Regions from separate parts of the Pantoea sp. C2G6 genome, predicted to be linked through region 4. Evidence: predicted binding sites of a transcription regulator. Region 4 holds the regulator's gene; each other region holds the start of a gene.
The links. Region 4 encodes sigma-54, which starts transcription at its own class of promoters, with help from an activator protein. Its sites were predicted from a motif close to GTTGGCACANNTTTCGCTNT; they were not measured.
Positions count from the first base shown of each region.

Region 1: the regulator sigma-54 is predicted to act here: its motif matches at 2,664-2,683, upstream of glnA (glutamate--ammonia ligase).
Region 2: the regulator sigma-54 is predicted to act here: its motif matches at 2,902-2,921, upstream of hypA (hydrogenase maturation nickel metallochaperone HypA).
Region 3: the regulator sigma-54 is predicted to act here: its motif matches at 2,114-2,133, upstream of ACCW71_RS11045 (gamma-glutamyltransferase family protein).

Region 1 is NZ_JBGMNJ010000012.1:111,997-116,591, reverse strand. It holds gene glnL (nitrogen regulation protein NR(II)) at 1-966, opposite strand, end outside; gene glnA (glutamate--ammonia ligase) at 1,106-2,515, opposite strand; gene typA (ribosome-dependent GTPase TypA) at 2,953-4,595, shown strand, end outside.
Region 2 is NZ_JBGMNJ010000016.1:13,793-18,387, forward strand. It holds gene ACCW71_RS17570 (proton-conducting transporter transmembrane domain-containing protein) at 1-1,416, opposite strand, end outside; gene ACCW71_RS17575 (4Fe-4S dicluster domain-containing protein) at 1,413-2,042, opposite strand; gene ACCW71_RS17580 (formate hydrogenlyase regulator HycA) at 2,163-2,654, opposite strand; gene hypA (hydrogenase maturation nickel metallochaperone HypA) at 2,957-3,301, shown strand; gene hypB (hydrogenase nickel incorporation protein HypB) at 3,332-4,099, shown strand; gene ACCW71_RS17595 (HypC/HybG/HupF family hydrogenase formation chaperone) at 4,090-4,374, shown strand; gene hypD (hydrogenase formation protein HypD) at 4,374-4,595, shown strand, end outside.
Region 3 is NZ_JBGMNJ010000006.1:231,024-235,618, reverse strand. It holds gene ACCW71_RS11055 (AtzE family amidohydrolase) at 1-296, opposite strand, end outside; gene hpxX (oxalurate catabolism protein HpxX) at 293-475, opposite strand; gene ACCW71_RS11045 (gamma-glutamyltransferase family protein) at 488-2,074, opposite strand; gene hpxU (MurR/RpiR family transcriptional regulator HpxU) at 2,217-3,056, shown strand; gene ACCW71_RS11035 (transporter substrate-binding domain-containing protein) at 3,248-4,033, shown strand; gene ACCW71_RS11030 (amino acid ABC transporter permease) at 4,044-4,595, shown strand, end outside.
Region 4 is NZ_JBGMNJ010000008.1:42,701-47,295, reverse strand. It holds gene lptC (LPS export ABC transporter periplasmic protein LptC) at 1-163, shown strand, start outside; gene lptA (lipopolysaccharide ABC transporter substrate-binding protein LptA) at 138-689, shown strand; gene lptB (LPS export ABC transporter ATP-binding protein) at 695-1,420, shown strand; gene rpoN (RNA polymerase factor sigma-54) at 1,469-2,902, shown strand; gene hpf (ribosome hibernation promoting factor) at 2,924-3,211, shown strand; gene ptsN (PTS IIA-like nitrogen regulatory protein PtsN) at 3,365-3,844, shown strand; gene rapZ (RNase adapter RapZ) at 3,892-4,595, shown strand, end outside.

The DNA of each region.
Region 1 (4,595 bases), on a different contig from region 4:
CAGGCTACGGGCGATGGAGAGACCCAGTCCGGTACCGCCTTCCCGTCCACTCACCATCGGATAGAACAGCGTATCCTGGAGCTGGGCCGGAATGCCGGGGCCATCATCTTCAATATCAATGCGCGCCACCAGACGATAACGGGTGCCGTGCAGCGTCAGCTGGAAAGCCGTACGGGTGCGGATAATAATGGTGCCGCCGTCGTCGCCCAGCGCCTGAAGCGCATTGCGTACCACATTAAGCAGCACCTGTTCGATCTGATCGGGGTCGTGCGGCAGCTCCGGCAGGCTGGGATCGTAATCCCGCACCAGCGAGACGTTGTCCGGCAGTTCCATCGACACCAGATTGACGACGCGCTCAGCCACCTGATGGATGCTCTGGGTAATATGCATACCCGGCTGCTGCGGTCCTAACAGGCGATCGACCAGATTCCGCAACCGGTCGGCCTGTTCGATAATCACTTTGGTATATTCGTTCAGCGAGGGATCGGGCAGAGCGCGTGACAACAGTTGAGCCGCGCCGCGCAATCCTCCCAGCGGATTTTTAATCTCATGGGCCAGACCGCGCACCAAATCGCGGGCCGCCACCTGCTGGGCGTGCTGTAACTGCTCCTGACTGAGCCGACGCTGATTATCCATCGGCGCCATCTCCATCAGGATCAAGCCATCGGGTAAGCGCTGGGCGGTCAGCGACATGATGTGCGCGCGACCATCGACCACCAGCGTCACCTCACTGTCGGTAAACCCCTGGCCAGCCTCAAGACTCTCGCGCATCACCTCGATATTCAGCGAAAAGTAGCCGGTTAATTCCGGTAACGGCGTGCCGAACAGTTTGCGTGAACTTTGCGCCAGTAATTGCTGCGCCGCCGGGTTGGCGTAGTGAATAACCAGGTCGTTATCCACCAACAAAATACTGTTGATTAAAGCGTTGAGAATCTGCCCTGCGTCGGGCAGAGAGCCAGTTGCCATACCACGTTCCTCTGCACTAAAAACGTGCATTTTAGTCTTTAAGCCGGAAAGAGGGCGAATGAACGGTGAATTCGCGGAGAAAAAAGCCCATCCGAAGATGGGCTGAAAGTTTCCACGGCAACAAAAAACGTCTGACCAATTAAACGCTGTAGTAAAGCTCGAACTCAACCGGATGTGGCGTCATGCGAACGCGGTCCAGTTCTGATTTACGCAGTTCAATGTAAGCATCGATGGTTTCGTCGGTGAATACGCCGCCACGGGTCAGGAACTCGCGGTCTTCGTTCAGGGCATTCAGCGCTTCTTCCAGCGAACCGGCAACTTTTGGAATCTCAGCTTCTTCTTCCGGTGGCAGGTCATACAGGTTCTTATCCATCGCATCGCCAGGATGGATTTTGTTGATGATGCCATCCAGGCCAGCCATCAGCAGGGCGGTGAACGCCAGGTATGGGTTAGCCGCTGGGTCCGGGAAGCGCGCTTCGATACGACGGGCTTTCGGGCTGGCAACAACCGGAATACGGATTGAGGCTGAACGGTTACGGGCAGAATAAGCCAGCATAACCGGTGCTTCATAACCCGGAACCAGACGCTTGTAGGAGTTGGTGGTCGGGTTCGCCAGGGCGTTGATCGCTTTGGCGTGCTTGATGATACCGCCGATGTAGAACAGCGCCATTTCAGACAGGCCGCCATACTTATCACCGGAGAAGAGGTTCTGGCCACCTTTAGAGAGTGACATATGGCAGTGCATGCCTGAACCGTTGTCGCCAAACATTGGCTTCGGCATAAAGGTCGCGGTTTTGCCGTAAGCGTGCGCGACGTTGTGCACCACATATTTGTAGATCTGAATTTCGTCCGCTTTTTTGGTCATGGTGTTGAAGCGGGTAGCCACTTCGTTCTGACCAGCCGTTGCCACTTCGTGGTGATGCGCTTCAACCACCAGGCCCATCTGCTCCATCGTCAGACACATGGCAGAACGGATGTCCTGTGATGAGTCAACCGGTGGAACCGGGAAGTAGCCGCCTTTCAGACCTGGACGGTGACCTTTGTTACCGCCTTCGTACTCTTTACCGGTGTTCCACGCCGCTTCAATATCGTCGATAGCTACGTGTGAACCTGAGGTCGATGAACCGAAACGGATGTCATCGAACAGGAAGAATTCTGGCTCTGGTCCAAACAGCACAGTATCGGCGATGCCAGACGAGCGCAGGAAATCTTCAGCGCGCTTGGCGATAGAGCGTGGATCGCGGTCGTAGCCCTGCATGGTGCCTGGCTCGAGAATGTCACAACGGATGATCAGCGTTGAATCTTCGAAGAAAGGGTCCATGACCGCCGTGGTGGCGTCAGGCATCAGCACCATGTCTGATTCGTTGATGCCTTTCCAGCCGCCGATAGACGAACCATCGAACATTTTGCCTTCTTCGAAGAAGTCAGCGTTAACCTGGTGAGCAGGGATAGTAACGTGCTGTTCTTTACCTTTGGTATCGGTAAAACGCAGGTCAACAAACTTAACTTCATGCTCGTTCATCATCGAGAGAACGTGTTCAGCGGACATACTCAACTCTCCTGGAAATGGTCATACATTATCTACATGGTGAGGAAACGTCGTTGCCCGCAACAGGTCACGGGAAACATGTCCTGACCAGCCTGTTGCGGCACGCTCTTCAACCGTCATCTGACTGGCATTTGCGCTTGTAAAAGATAAAGCGAATTCTGTGCCAACTTTTTTGATGGTGCTTAAATCGCCTTGTGGTGCACCTTTTTGTCATAACGGCGCTGCACCACGATAGCTTTTCTGCACCTTATTGGTGCTTTATCCGCTCCGCGCAGCACTATTTTGGTGCATAAGACCAACTTAGTGCATTTTCTGCACCGGGAACAGCGCGAATTTGCGCCAATGCAATAAACTTTCAGTGAAAAGTGTGATCGTGTTCAGTCTTCCGCTTAATCCGTGTACAATAGCGCGCTATTTCTAATGCCTGAGGCAAAGCTGTGATCGAAAATTTGCGTAACATCGCCATCATCGCGCACGTTGACCATGGAAAGACCACCCTGGTTGACAAACTGCTGCAACAATCCGGTACCTTTGATGCCCGTACCGAAGCAACCGAGCGCGTGATGGACTCCAATGATTTGGAGAAAGAGCGTGGGATTACCATCCTCGCAAAAAACACCGCCATTAAGTGGAATGACTACCGTATCAACATCGTTGATACCCCGGGACACGCCGACTTCGGTGGTGAAGTTGAGCGCGTCATGTCCATGGTGGATTCGGTGCTGCTGGTTGTAGATGCGATGGATGGCCCTATGCCGCAAACCCGCTTCGTGACCAAAAAAGCGTTCGCGCATGGTCTGAAGCCGATTGTGGTTATCAACAAAGTAGACCGCCCTGGCGCGCGTCCGGATTGGGTTGTAGATCAGGTATTTGACCTGTTCGTTAACCTGGATGCCACCGACGAACAGCTCGACTTCCCTATCATTTTCGCCTCTGCGCTGAATGGTATCGCGGGTCTTGAGCACACCGACATGGCTGACGATATGACCCCGCTCTATCAGGCTATCGTTGACCACGTTTCACCGCCAAAGGTTGAAGTTGACGCGCCGTTGCAGATGCAGATCTCTCAGCTGGACTACAACAACTACCTGGGCGTGATCGGTATCGGCCGCATCAAACGCGGTAAAGTGAAGCCTAACCAGCAGGTTACTATTGTTGATAGCGAAGGCAAAACCCGTAACGGTAAAGTCGGTAAAGTCCTGACTCACCTGGGTCTTGAGCGTATCGACAGCGACCTGGCAGAAGCGGGCGATATTATCGCGATTACCGGTCTGGGCGAGCTGAACATCTCTGACACCATCTGTGATCCACAGAACGTGCAGGCGCTGCCAGCACTGAGCGTCGATGAGCCAACCGTTACCATGTTCTTTAACGTCAACACCTCACCGTTCTGCGGTAAAGAAGGTAAGTACGTGACTTCACGTCAGATCCTTGAGCGTCTGAATAAAGAACTGGTTCACAACGTGGCCCTGCGTGTTGAAGAAACCGAAGATGCTGATGCGTTCCGCGTATCAGGTCGTGGTGAACTGCACCTCTCTGTTCTGATCGAAAACATGCGTCGTGAAGGTTTCGAACTGGCGGTTTCCCGTCCGAAAGTTATCTTCCGCGAAATCGATGGCCGTAAGCAGGAGCCATTCGAGAACGTTACGCTGGATATTGAAGAGAACAACCAGGGTTCAGTCATGCAGGCCATGGGTGAGCGTAAGGGCGATCTGAAAAACATGGATCCAGATGGCAAAGGCCGCGTACGTCTCGACTACGTGATCCCAAGCCGTGGCCTGATCGGCTTCCGTAACGAATTCATGACCATGACTTCCGGTACCGGTCTGCTTTACTCCACCTTCAGCCACTACGACGACATTCGTCCGGGCGATGTGGGCCAGCGTCAGAACGGCGTACTGATCTCCAACGGTCAGGGTAAAGCGGTTGCGTTTGCACTGTTCAGCCTTCAGGACCGCGGTAAGCTGTTCCTGGGTCACGGTGCAGAAGTCTATGAAGGCCAGATCATCGGTATTCACAGCCGTTCTAACGACCTGACCGTTAACTGTCTGACCGGTAAAAAACTGACCAACATGCGTGC
Region 2 (4,595 bases), on a different contig from region 4:
GAGCGGTGCCGGCGTCGCTTCCGCGGCCCGCTGGCTGCGCGGCGCGCCGCAGAAGGTGACGCCAAAGACTTTGGCGATGCACATCAGCGCCAGCGCACCGGTTAACGCCAGCCCCACCGCCAGCAGAGGGCCGAGCAGCCGCAGGATAAACAGCGGCAGCGCACTGAGCTGGAACAGCGACTGATAGAGCAGCCATTCACTGGCAAAGCCGTTCAGCGGGGGCAGCGCCGCCATCGACATCAGCGCAATCAGCATCGCCACCGCCGTCCACGGCATCAGGCGGCCGAGACCGCCGAGCTTTTCCATGTCCCTGATCCCGGTTTGCAGTTCAATTTCACCCGCACCGAGGAACAGCGCGGTTTTAAACAGACCGTGATTAAACAGGTGAAACAGGCCAGCCAGCAGCGCCAGTGACGCCAGCGCGGGCAGCTTCAGCGCCACACCCACCATCGCCCCGCCGATCCCCAGCAGAATAATCCCGATGTTTTCCAGCGAGTGATAAGCGAGCAGGCGACGAATATCGTGCTCCATCAGCGCATAGAGCCCGCCGATAAAGGCGGTCAGCAGCGCCAGCAGCAGCAGTAGCACGCCCCACCACAGCGGCGGAGCGCCGAGCAGATCCAGCCCCACTTTGATGATGCCGATAACGCCGATTTTCAGCAGTCCCGACGAGAAGAGCGCCGCGGCATGGGCGGGCGCGCTGGCGTGGGATTGTGGCACCCAGGCGTGCAGCGGAATCATCCCGGCATAGAGGCCAAAACCGACCAGCGTCAGCAGAAAGGCGGCCGATTTCACCCCAGCCGGGAAGAGGCACTGGCGCAGCAGCGCAAAGCTCAGGCTGCCGCTGCTGTGATAAAGCAGGGCAAACGCCAGAATCAGACAGAGCGTCCCCAGGCGGCCCGCTAAAAACTGATTCAGCCCGGCGCGGCGACTCTTCGCCTCGTCGGTCTGTACGATCAGGAAGTAGGCGCAGAGCGCCGCCAGCTCCATCATCAGGATCAGCTCAACCGCACTGGCGGCCATCACGGCACCGGTCAGCGCCGCCAGCAGCAGATTGCACCACAAAGCGGAACGGGCGCGCTGACGCTGACGGACCTGGGCCAGCCAGCCGCAGGCGTAGAGGCTGCTGAGCAGGGCGGGCAGCGATAGCGCCAGCAACAGCAGGCCGTTCAGCGGCGTCAGCTCCACGCGAAAAGCCAGCAGCGGCAGTTCCGTGGCGGTGGATACCCCGCGGATTAACAGCAACAGCGCGGCCAGCATCACCGCCCCGGACGCCACCATGCCTCCGATGCCGGAGATCAGGCTGCTGAGGCGACCCGCGGCGGCCAGCCCGCCCCCCGCCAGCCCGGCAATCAGCCAGGCCAGCAGCGCCAGCGTCAGCAGCGGGACCGGTTGCAAAACAGGCAGTAACGTCATGGTTTACCCTCCGGGTCAGGTGCGGTGAAAACGGTCAGGGAAGCCGGAAAAACCGTCATGGCGTTAAGGCGTTTCTGCTGACTGGCCGTTTCCGCCAGGCTGGCCGTCACCAGGGTAATCGCCTGGGTCGGGCAGGTTTTAATGCAGGCCGGGCCGTCCGGGCTGAAGCTGCACAGGTCACACTTCACCGCCACCGCGCGAACGCCCGGCACCCAATCGAGCATCGGGCTGACCGGACGCGGCGCGCGCGGCGCAGGCAGCGCTTTGGGGCTGTTGCAGTCGCGGGGAATATCCAGCGGCGTGCTGCCCGCAAAGGTAATGGCCCCAAACGGACAGGCGATGCCGCAGAGCTTGCAGCTGATGCACAGGCTTTCGTTGAGACAGATCGCCTCGTTCTCGCGATTGATGGCGTTGACCGGGCAGACCTGGGCGCAGGGCGCATCTTCACACTGGTGGCAGGTGACGGGGGCGGAATCGAGCCGGTTACGCATCACCTGCAAGCGTGGCGCAGACTGTAAGCCGTGCCGCTGGTGCTCCTGAGAGCAACTGGCCATACAGGTGTTGCAGCCGATGCATAATCTGGGGTCGGCGATGATATATTGATTCATGGAAGTCGGAGGACTCATGACACTCCCTCATTATTTCGTCATATATGACGAAACTGGCGCTTAAATTGACATTTCGACATTTATGTCGCAATTAACCGGGCTGAATCCGGCACGCTAAAGCCATTAACTCCGCGCGACTCACGCTTTTTTCTCCGCGCGGACTCTTTTACTTGCGAGTAATTTTTCCAGCTGCGGCTGAACCGGCTGATTATTTTTCAGCGCGTCAAAAAGCGTCTGATAAATAGCGGCTATTTTATTGAGGTAATGTTCCAGCACGGCGGGTTTATCCTGAATATCGACCATGCCATCCACCCAGCCATCATCGCTGAGGCGGGCGCAGGCAAAAGGCAGGAAACAGGGGGTGGCCTCGCCCTTCGCCATATTCAGGCTGTAGACAATCTCCTGGCTGTGAAACGCCTCTCCCGGCTGAACGCTGAGTAAAAAATGGCTGAACAGCCGGAAGTGAACCCCCCGCCCTTCACTGCCGCTGAACTCATGATTTATCTGCTTATTTTCCTGCATGACCGCCTGTACCAGGCTGGTCCGATAGGTGTGCCATTGTGACTTAAGGCAGTTGTTCCTGCTGGCGATATAGTTCGCCTGGCTGGTCAGTTCGCTGAGAATGCTCATCTTCATTATCCGTAGTTAGCTATGCCGGGTGACGATCAAACACGGCGCTTAGCCTCCTCTTCGCATAAAGCATGCCAGGCTTAAAAATTATTTAATAACTGTCGGGAAATTATATTGTTAGCCCTATTGATGACAGAAAACCAGGTGACAAAAACGGCGCACAAATCTGTCGATGACACCGGTTTCGACAAAAGTGTCATCATTATTCAGCCCGCATCAGCGGCACGTCAGAAATAACAGCCCGCGTTCTGGCACTGTTATTGCAATACCTCCTCCACTTAATGACGCTGCTGAAGATGAATATGCACGAAATTACGTTGTGCCAGAACGCGGTGGAAATCATGCAACAGCTAGGGCAGGAATATCAGGCGCGGAAAATCACCGCGGTGTGGCTGGAAATCGGGGCCTTTTCCTGTGTTGAACCGGATGCTGTGCGATTTTGCTTTGAGCTGGCCTGCCGCGGCACGCTGGCGGAAGGGTGCGAATTACATCTGTCGCTGCCGGCGGCAGAGGGCTGGTGCCGCCGCTGCCAGCAATCCGTCACCTTACTCAGCCCCGGCATCCTGCTCTGCCCGCAGTGTGGCGGGCGTGATTTGCGCGTCACCGCCAGTGACAGCATGAAAATTAACCGAATCGAAATCGAATAACCGGCGTCCAGCGCGCCTGGGGAGAGAGCTATGTGCAGTACCTGTGGTTGTGCCAGTGGTGAGCTTCAGATTGAAGGCGTCAGTCGTGAACAGGCTCACCACCCCCACCTGATCGGCGATCGCACACAGCGGCCGCCTTTTGCCCCGCGCCGGCTGGTGGATATTGAGATGGAGGTGCTGGCGAAGAATAATCATATCGCCGCTCACAACCGCGAGCACTTCGCGGCGACAAACACCCTGGCGCTGAATCTGGTCTCCAGTCCCGGCTCAGGTAAAACCACCCTGCTGACCCATACCCTGACCCGCCTGAGTGGGTCGGTCGCCTGTGCGGTGATTGAAGGCGATCAGCAGACCAGCCATGATGCCGACCGCATTCGCGCCACCGGCGTACCGGCCATTCAGGTCAATACCGGCAAAGGCTGCCATCTGGATGCACAGATGGTGCACGATGCGCTGCACCAGCTCTCGCCCGGCGCGATCCGCCTGCTGTTTATTGAGAATGTCGGCAATCTGGTCTGCCCGGCCAGCTTCGATCTCGGTGAACGGCATAAGGTAGCGGTGCTGTCGGTCACCGAAGGCGAAGATAAGCCGCTTAAGTATCCGCATATGTTTGCCGCGTCACGCCTGATGATCCTCAACAAAATCGACCTGCTGCCCCACGTCAGTTTTGATGTCGACACCTGTATCGCCTATGCCCGCCAGGTCAATCCCGCGATTGAGGTGATCACCCTCTCCGCCACCACCGGTGAAGGCATGGCGTCGTGGCTGGCATGGCTGGAGCAGCAGCGATGTGCATAGGCGTTCCGGGACAAATCGTGGCGCTGCATGAGCAGCGCGCCGGCCACGCCTGGGCCGAAGTGTGCGGACTGCGGCGCGAGGTGAATATCGCGCTGGTGGCGGAGCCGGGCCAGCCACCCGACGCCCTGATCGGCTGTTGGGTGTTAATCCATGTCGGCTTTGCGCTGAGCCGGATAGATGAGCAGGAAGCACAGGAGACGCTGGCCGCGCTGCATGCGATGGAAGAGGTAGAAGCGGATGTCACCCTGTTGCTGAGAAGCGGAGCCACCGGATGATGCGCTTTGTCGATGAATTTCGCGATCCGCAGCTGGCGCAAACGCTGCTTGAGCGGTTACATCAGCGTGCCGCGCGGCTGCCCTACAGCGCTGAACGGCCGATGCAGATTATGGAGGTGTGCGGCGGCCATACCCATGCCATTTTCCGCTTCGGGCTGGATAAGCTGCTGCCGCCGCAGCTGGAATTTATTCATGGCCCTGGCTGTCCGGTCTGCGTGCTG
Region 3 (4,595 bases), on a different contig from region 4:
CGCTCGCTGAACAGGCTGGCCCCGGCCAGGGTGCTGTGGCCCGTCACATCAAACAGGTTTTTCACCGCGTAGGGAATGCCCGCCAGCGGTGGCAGGGGTTCGCCGCGCTGCCGCCGGGCATCAATAGTTTCAGCCTCTTTTAACATGCGTGGCCCGGTGACCTCCGTCCAGGCGTTCAGCGCCGGATTATGCTGCGCCACCGCGTTCAGCGTCTGTTCAGCGACTTCACGCGCGCTGATTTCCCCGCTCTGAATCGCCTGGCGCAGCGTCTGAATCGACATATCCGCTAATTTCATGCCTGATAGACTCCCGCGACTTCCAGCCGATCATCCAGCGGAAACGCCATCAGCGGCGTGGCCATCTCTGCGATGCGCGTCAGCTGGACCACCAGCTCAGCGCGCCGCGCCTCATCCAGTTCCAGTTGCAGCATCTGCTCCATATGGCCGATGTAGCTGGCCCAGTCGTGTTGATTCATGATTCGCTCCTGTTAAAAACCGGCGGCGCTGCCGTTACTGCGCGGATCGCTTGCGCCCTCAAACATGCCGTTGCTGTGACGCACAATAGCGCCCGCGTGGCCCACGAATTCGCTGAAGTCCGGCAGCAGTTCAACCTGATGTCCCCACTGACGCAGCTGTTCCACCGTGTCGGCGGCAAAGCGGCCCTCCAGTTTCAGCGAGTCTGACGCCTGGCCCCAGGTCCGGCCCAGCAGCCAGCGCGGCGCGCTGACCGCCTGTTGCAGCGGCAGTTTCTGAATCACATGGCGGGTAAAGATCGCCGCCTGAGTCTGTGGCTGACCATCCCCGCCCATTGAGCCATAGACCAGGGTACGGCCATCTTTCAGGCGGGCGGCGGCGGGATTGAGGGTATGAAACGGCTGTTTGCCCGGTGTCAGCGCCAGCAGATGATCGGGATCGAGACTGAACGCCGCGCCACGATTCTGCCAGGTAATGCCGGTACCGGGCAGCACCACGCCGCTGCCGAACTCGTGATAGATGCTCTGAATAAAGGAGACGGCCAGACCACTGCTGTCCATCACTCCCATCCAGACCGTATCGCCTGGCCCGCGGCCGTTGCCCCAGGGCGCGGCCTCGCCATCGGCGATCTGGCTGGCCAGCGTCGCCAGATGGTCGCCATCCAGCAGCGCCTGCAAATCTTCGGTGACGTGACGCGGGTCGGTGATGTGCTTATCACGCAGCGCAAACGCCTTTTTGGTCGCTTCGACGATGCGGTGCAGGGTCTGCGCCTCGTCAGCGTCAGCCATCGCCAGCCGGTCGGTGATGCCGAGGATCGCCAGCGACACCATGCCCTGAGTCGGCGGGGCGATATTCCAGAGATCGCCTTCGCTGTGGGAGAGGTGCAGCGGCGTGGTGCGACGGGCGCGATGCTGTTGCAGATCGGCCAGCGTCACCGGCATTCCGAGCGTCGCCATCTGGTCGGCCAGGTGGCGAGCCAGCGGACCGCGATAGAAGCTGTCGAGCCCGTGCTCCGTCAGCTGACACAGCGTCTGCGCCAGCGCGGGCTGGGTAAAACGGCTGCCCGGCTGCGGCACACCGCCATCGGGCATAAAGGTGGCGCTGAAACCGGGCTGATGCTGTAACTCATGACAGAAGGTAGTGGTCGCCGCGGTCTGGGAAGCGGTGACCGGGATGCCGTCGGCGGCGTAGCGGATCGCGTCACGCAGCAGCCGCGCCAGCGGCAGGGCGGGGGAGCCCGATTCGGCGGAAATATTCAACGCCTCCTGCCAGCCACTGACCGTACCGGCCACGGTCAGCGCCGCTTTGGGGCCGCGATGCGGGATACGCGCTTCACCGGCGTAAAACTCGCGCCGGGCCAGCGCACCGGCCGCGCCGCTGGCGTCGATAGCGATGGGATCGCCGGAGGGGGGCAGAATCAGCCAGAAGCCATCGCCGCCCAGCCCGTTCATATGCGGATAGACCACGGCAATGGTTGCCGCTGCCGCCACCATCGCTTCAATTGCGTTGCCGCCGTCGCGCAGCACCGCCAGCGCACTTTCACTCGCCAGATGGTGCGGCGCCACCGCCATCCCCTGCGGGGCCATATTACTTTGCATCATGCTTTTCTCGTTCTGATGTCGGGTGACAGAATCCATAACGTAGCAAGAGCTGTTCCAGTTTTTATTGCGACCGGACAGCACGCCGGTTAACCTGGCGTAAAATGTGCTAGCTTCAGCTGAAACAAAAGTTACAGGATCGGTTATGAAACAGCTTGATGAACGCCTCAGAACCCACTATCCCCAGCTCTCCCCGCAGGAGCAGCGCATCGCCGACTTTGTTTTCGACCATTTTGACGATCTGATCAGCTACAACAGCGCCGAGCTGGCGCGGCTCAGCGGCGTGTCGAAGGCGACAGTCAGCCGGCTGTTCAGACGTCTGGGCTATGAGAAGTACAAGGATATGCGTGATGAGTTACGCATCCTGCGTCAGAGCGGCATGCCGCTGACCGACAACCGGGATGCGGTGCAGGGCAATACCCTGCTGTCGCGCCACTACAAGCAGGAGATGGCGAATCTGACACAGTGGGTCAACAGCCTGGATACGCAGCAGTTCAGTGAGGTTATCCGGCAGCTGGCGCAGGCGCGGCGCGTTTTTATCATCGGCATGCGCAACGCCTATCCGGTGGCGCTGCATCTGCGCCAGCAACTGATGCAGGCGCGTTCCGGGGTGCAGATTCTGCCGCAGCCGGGGCAGACGCTGGCGGAAGAGTTGGTGGATATATCCCCGGATGACATGGTGGTGGTGATGGCGTTTCGCCGCCGCACCCGGATGATCCGTCCGTTGATGCAGCAGTTGCAGGCCGCGAATGTTCCGCTGCTGGCGCTGTGTGAGCCGCAGGCGCAGACCCTCATGGCGCTGGCGCGCTGGCAGCTCTGTGCGCCGCTCGACAGCGTCTCCGCCTTCGACAGCTACGGCTCCGCCATGAGCCTGGTTAACCTGATCGCCAACGCGCTGCTGCATGAAATGCTGGCGCAGGGACGCCAGCGTATTCACCAGATTGCCGACCTCTACCAGCAGCTGGACGAGCTGGAGCACCGTTAACAGGCACCCTTTTGGTGCCTTGCCCCGTTCTGGCGCACGCCGTGTCGTCGCCTGAACCTGCTGAGCAACCCTGAGTTCCGCCTATATCTTTACCACTCAATCCTTTTTTCGTCGCCGCTGCGGTTGGCACATTAGTTGCAGATTACCTGTCAAAGAATCTTTTGTTTCACGTAATCTTACCGGGGTGCATAATGAAAAAAGTTTTGATGGCGGTTGCAACAGCGGCATTGCTGATGGCACAGGCGGGCAGCGCGCTGGCCGATCAGCTCCAGGATATTCAGCAGCGCGGCGTGATCCGGGTGGCGGTGCCGCAGGATTTCCCACCGTTTGGCTCAGTCGGCACTGACCTGCAACCGCAGGGTTATGACATCGACATGGCGAAATACCTGGCAAAGCAGATGAAACTTAAGTTGCAGCTGGTGCCGGTCAGCAGCGCCAACCGCGTGCCTTACCTGCAAACCGACAAGGTCGATCTGGTGATCTCCAGCATGGGGAAAAACGCGGAGCGGGAAAAAGTGATCGACTTTACCCGCGCCTATGCGCCGTTCTTTCTTGGCGTCTTCGGACCTAAAGGCGATGAGATCAAAGCGGCAGCCAACCTGAGCGGCAAGTCGATTGGCGTCACGCGCGGCGCGGTCGAGGATATGGTGCTGAGTGAAGTGGCCCCTAAAGATGCGCAGGTGAAACGTTATGAAGATAACAACACCACGCTCTCCGCTTACCTGTCGGGACAGGTGCAGTATGTGGCCACCGGTAACCTGGTGGTCGCCGCCATTGCCCGCCAGAATCCGGCTAAAGCGCCGGTAGCGCAGTTTATGCTGAAAGATTCGCCCTGCTTTATCGGTCTGAAGAAAGATCAGCCGGCGCTGAAAGCCAGAGTGAATGAACTGATTGAGCAGGGCATTAAAGATGGCACCCTGAATAAACTGTCAGAAGAGTGGCTGAAAGCGCCGCTGCCCGCCAGCCTCGGCGCATGAGGAGCGAGTCATGACCGGGCAACTTAACTTTCCCGCCCTGTGGCCCTACTGGCCGGAGCTGCTTTCCGGCCTGTGGGTCACTATCCAGCTGACGGTGCTGGCGACCCTCGGCGGCGTGGCACTCGGCATCGCGGGCGCGGCGTTACGCAGCGGCAAACCCAGCTGGATGAGCCGGTTGTGGGGCGGCTATGTCGAGCTGATCCGTAATACGCCGTTTGTGGTGCAGCTGTTCTTTATCGTCTTTGGTCTGCCTGCGCTGGGGCTGAAACTCACCGCCGGTGAAGCGGCTCTGCTGGCGATGCTGATTAATCTCGGTGCCTACAGCACCGAGATTATCCGCGCCGGGATCCAGGTGACGCCCAAAGGGCAGTGGGAAGCGGGACGGGTGCTGGGATTAAGCCGCAGCCAGACCTTTCTGCGGGTGGTGCTGCCGCCGGCGTTGCAGCGGATTTATCCGGCGCTGGTGAGCCAGTGCATCATCGTGATGCTGGGGTCGTCGGTGGTGTCGCAGGTCTCCTATGAGGAGCTGACCTTTGCCGCCAACCTGATCCAGTCGCGCACC
Region 4 (4,595 bases):
CAATCTTGTCACTCAGGACGTCGCCTCTGACGACCAGGTGACGTTGTATGGCCGCAGTTTTAACTCCACCGGCATGAAAATGCGCGGCAATTTACGGACAAAAAACGCCGAGTTAATCGAAAAGGTCAAAACCTCTTATGAAATTCAAAATGAACAAAAATAGCCTGAAGTTTTTGCTGACCAGCCTGCTGCTGGCCACCAGCGTTCCGGCGCTGGCCCTGACCGGTGACTCGGACAAACCCGTAAATATCGACTCGCAGAACCAGGCGCTGGATTTACAGGGCAACGTGGCGACCTTTACCGGCAATGTCATCGTGACCCAGGGCTCGATCAAAATCACGGCGGATAAAGTGGTGGTGACTCGTCCGGGCGGCGACAGCAAAAAAACCATCGTCGATGCCTATGGTAATCCCGCCACCTTCTATCAGATGCAGGACAGCGGCAAACCGGTGCAGGGCCATGCGTCAAAACTGCACTATGAACTGGCCAACGATTTTGTTGAACTGACCGGCAACGCCTTTATTGAGCAGCAGGACAGCAATATCAAAGGCGATCGCATTACCTATCTGGTGAAAGAGCAGAAGATGCAGGCTTTCAGCCAGGGCCAGAACAAGCGTGTCACCACCGTGCTGGTGCCGTCGCAACTTCAGGATAAAGGTTCGTCCACCAGCGGAAAGAAGAGTAACTGATAGCTATGGCTACATTAATCGCAGAAAACCTGGCGAAGGCCTATAAAGGCCGTCGCGTGGTAGAAGATGTCAGTCTCCAGGTTAAATCCGGCGAGATTGTCGGCCTGCTGGGGCCAAACGGTGCCGGTAAAACCACTACGTTTTACATGGTGGTGGGCATTGTGCCGCGCGACGCGGGCCGGATTATCATTGATGATGAAGACATCAGTATCCTGCCGCTGCATGCGCGTGCGCGTCGCGGCATTGGCTATCTGCCGCAGGAGGCGTCGATTTTCCGTCGCCTGAGCGTCTACGATAACCTGATGGCGGTATTGCAGATCCGTGACGACCTCACCGAAGAGCAGCGTCAGGATCGTGCCAGAGAGCTGATGGAGGAGTTTCACATCGAGCACCTGCGCGACAGCATGGGCCAGGCCCTCTCTGGCGGTGAGCGCCGCCGTGTTGAGATTGCGCGCGCGCTGGCCGCCAATCCTAAATTTATTCTGCTGGATGAGCCCTTCGCCGGTGTCGACCCGATCTCGGTTATCGACATCAAGAAGATCATCGAGCACCTGCGTGACAGCGGTCTTGGGGTGTTAATCACCGATCACAACGTGCGTGAAACCTTAGCGGTGTGTGAACGCGCCTATATCGTCAGTCAGGGTCACCTGATTGCCCATGGCACACCCAATGAAATTCTTGCGGATGAGCAGGTTAAACGGGTTTATTTGGGTGAAGAGTTCAGACTCTGATAAGGTAGCGCTAATACCGATGTTTACCTGGGAACTACCATCCTGTCTATGAAGCAAGGTTTACAACTCAGGTTCAGCCAACAGCTGGCAATGACACCGCAGTTGCAGCAGGCGATTCGTCTGCTGCAACTCTCTACGCTTGAATTGCAGCAAGAGCTACAGCTTGCACTGGAAAGTAATCCGCTGCTTGAGCAGACCGATCTGCATGATGAGATCGATTCACGGGAGTCGCCGGAAGCTGAGGCGCTGGATACCCGCGAAGCGCTTGAGCAGAAAGAGATGCCCGACGAATTGCCGCTGGACGCCACCTGGGATGAGATTTACACCGCGGGCACGCCTTCCGGCACCGGCACCGATTATCAGGATGATGAGTTACCGGTTTATCAGGGCGAAACCACCCAGTCATTGCAGGACTATCTGATGTGGCAGGTGGGACTGACACCCTTTAGCGACACCGATCGCGCCATTGCCACCTCAATCGTCGATGCGATCGACGATACCGGGTATCTCACCGTTTCGCTTGATGAGATCCTCGACAGTATCGGCGACGACGAGCTGGAAGTGGATGAAGTTGAAGCGGTGCTGAAGCGCATCCAGCGGTTTGATCCGATTGGGGTGGGTGCCCGCGATCTGCGTGACTGTCTGCTGGTTCAGCTGTCGCAATATGCCCCGGAAACGCCGATGCTGGCGGAAGCGCGCTTAATTGTCAGCGAGCATCTCGACCTGCTGGCGAACCACGATTTCCGCAGTCTGATGCGGGTGACGCGCCTTAAAGAAGAGGTGCTGAAAGAGGCGATGCTGCTGATTCAGTCGCTGGACCCGCGTCCTGGTCAGTCGATCAACACCGGCGAACCGGAATATGTGATCCCCGATGTGCTGGTGCGTAAAGTTGGCAGCCGCTGGACGGTGGAACTCAACGCCGACAGTCTGCCACGCCTGAAGATCAACCAGCACTATGCGGCGATGAGCGGCGCGACACGCAACGACAGCGACAGTCAGTTTATTCGCAGCAATTTGCAGGAGGCGCGCTGGCTGATCAAAAGTCTGGAGAGCCGCAACGATACGCTGCTGAAGGTGACACGCTGTATCGTTGAGCAGCAGCAGGCCTTTTTCGAGCAGGGCGAAGAGTTTATGCGGCCGATGGTGCTGGCGGATATTGCTCAGGCGGTTGAGATGCATGAGTCGACCATCTCCCGCGTCACCACGCAGAAATATCTGCACAGCCCGCGTGGCATCTTTGAACTGAAATATTTTTTCTCCAGTCACGTCAATACGGAAGGCGGCGGTGAAGCCTCCTCTACCGCGATTCGTGCCCTGGTGAAGAAATTAATATCGGCGGAAAATCCAGCCAAACCCTTGAGCGACAGTAAACTGACCTCCATGTTATCTGATCAGGGGATCATGGTGGCCCGTCGTACCGTCGCCAAATACCGCGAGTCTTTATCCATCCCGCCATCGAACCAGCGTAAACAGCTGGTTTGACAGAAATGAGAAGGAAGACCTATGCAGCTGAACCTCACCGGGCAAAATGTTGAAATCACCGCACCTCTGCGCGATTTCGTCAGCGGTAAATTTGCCAAACTGGAACACTATTTTGAACATATCAATCAGGTCTATATTGTCCTGAAGGTCGAGAAGGTCACGCAGGTGGCCGATGCGACGCTGCACATCAACGGCGGCGAGCTGCACGCCACGTCGGAAGCGGAAGATATGTATGCGGCAATTGATGGGCTGATCGATAAGCTCTCCCGTCAGCTGACCAAACACAAAGATAAACTGAAAAAACACTAACCTTCACGCAGCTACGCGCGCCTGGCGCGCGCAGAGCCGACAGGATGGGGCGGATGATCCGCCCCGTTTTGTCATCTGAGCAAGCGTCGCCTCTCCTGAGCATCAGGCGGCGCTGGCGGTGAATGGCCCGGTGAACTCGCAAGTGAAACGAAAATGAACAACGATCTCACACTGGAATTGAGCACAGTGCTTTCGCCTGACTGCACCCGCAGCGGCGTCCACTGCCAGAGCAAAAAACGCGCGCTGGAAATCATCAGCGAACTGGCCGCGAAGCAGCTCAACCTGCCGCACCAGACGCTTTTCGAAGCGATCCTGACCCGTGAGCGCATGGGCAGTACCGGCATTGGCAGCGGGATCGCCATCCCGCACGGCAAACTGGAAGAGGATACGCTGCGCGCTGTGGGGGTGTTTATCAGCCTGGAGCAGCCGATTGCCTTTGATGCCGTCGATAATCAGCCGGTCGATCTGCTGTTTGCTTTACTGGTGCCGGCTGACCAGTGCAAAACTCACCTGCATACCCTTTCACTGGTGGCGAAACGGCTGGCGGATAAAACGGTCTGCCGTCGTCTGCGTGCGGCGCAGAGCAGTGAAGAGCTTTATGCCATTATTACAGAAGAGCAGTCAGAGCAGTAACACGTCTTTACCGGCCGGGTGTCGGTTTTAAAACGGGAGAAGAGGTCATGGTGCTGATGATCGTTAGCGGTCGTTCAGGCTCGGGAAAGTCAGTGGCGCTTCGCGCGCTGGAAGATATGGGATTCTACTGCGTCGATAACCTGCCGGTGGTGCTGTTGCCGGAGCTGGCGAATTCGCTGGCGGAGCGCAATATTTCGGCGGCCGTCAGTATCGACGTGCGTAATATGCCTGAATCCCCGGAAGTGTTTGAAACCGCGCTGAATAACCTGCCCGACTCATTTTCACCTCAGCTGCTGTTTCTCGACGCCGATCGCAACACGTTGATCCGCCGCTACAGCGATACACGCCGTCTGCACCCGCTTTCCAGTAAAAATTTATCGCTGGAGAGCGCCATTGATGAAGAGAGCGACCTGCTGGAACCGCTGCGTTCACGCGCCGATCTGATCATCGATACCTCGGAGATGTCGGTACATGAGCTGGCCGAAATGCTGCGGACCCGTCTGCTGGGCAAGCGTGAGCGTGAGCTGACCATGGTGTTTGAGTCGTTCGGCTTTAAGCACGGCATCCCTATCGACGCCGACTATGTGTTCGACGTGCGCTTTCTGCCTAACCCGCACTGGGACCCCAAGCTGCGTCCGATGACCGGCCTCGACCGCCCGGTGGCGGCGTTTCTGGACCGCCACACGGAAGTGCATAATTTTATCTACCAGACGCGCAGCTATCTTGAACTCTGGCTGCCGATGCTGGAAAC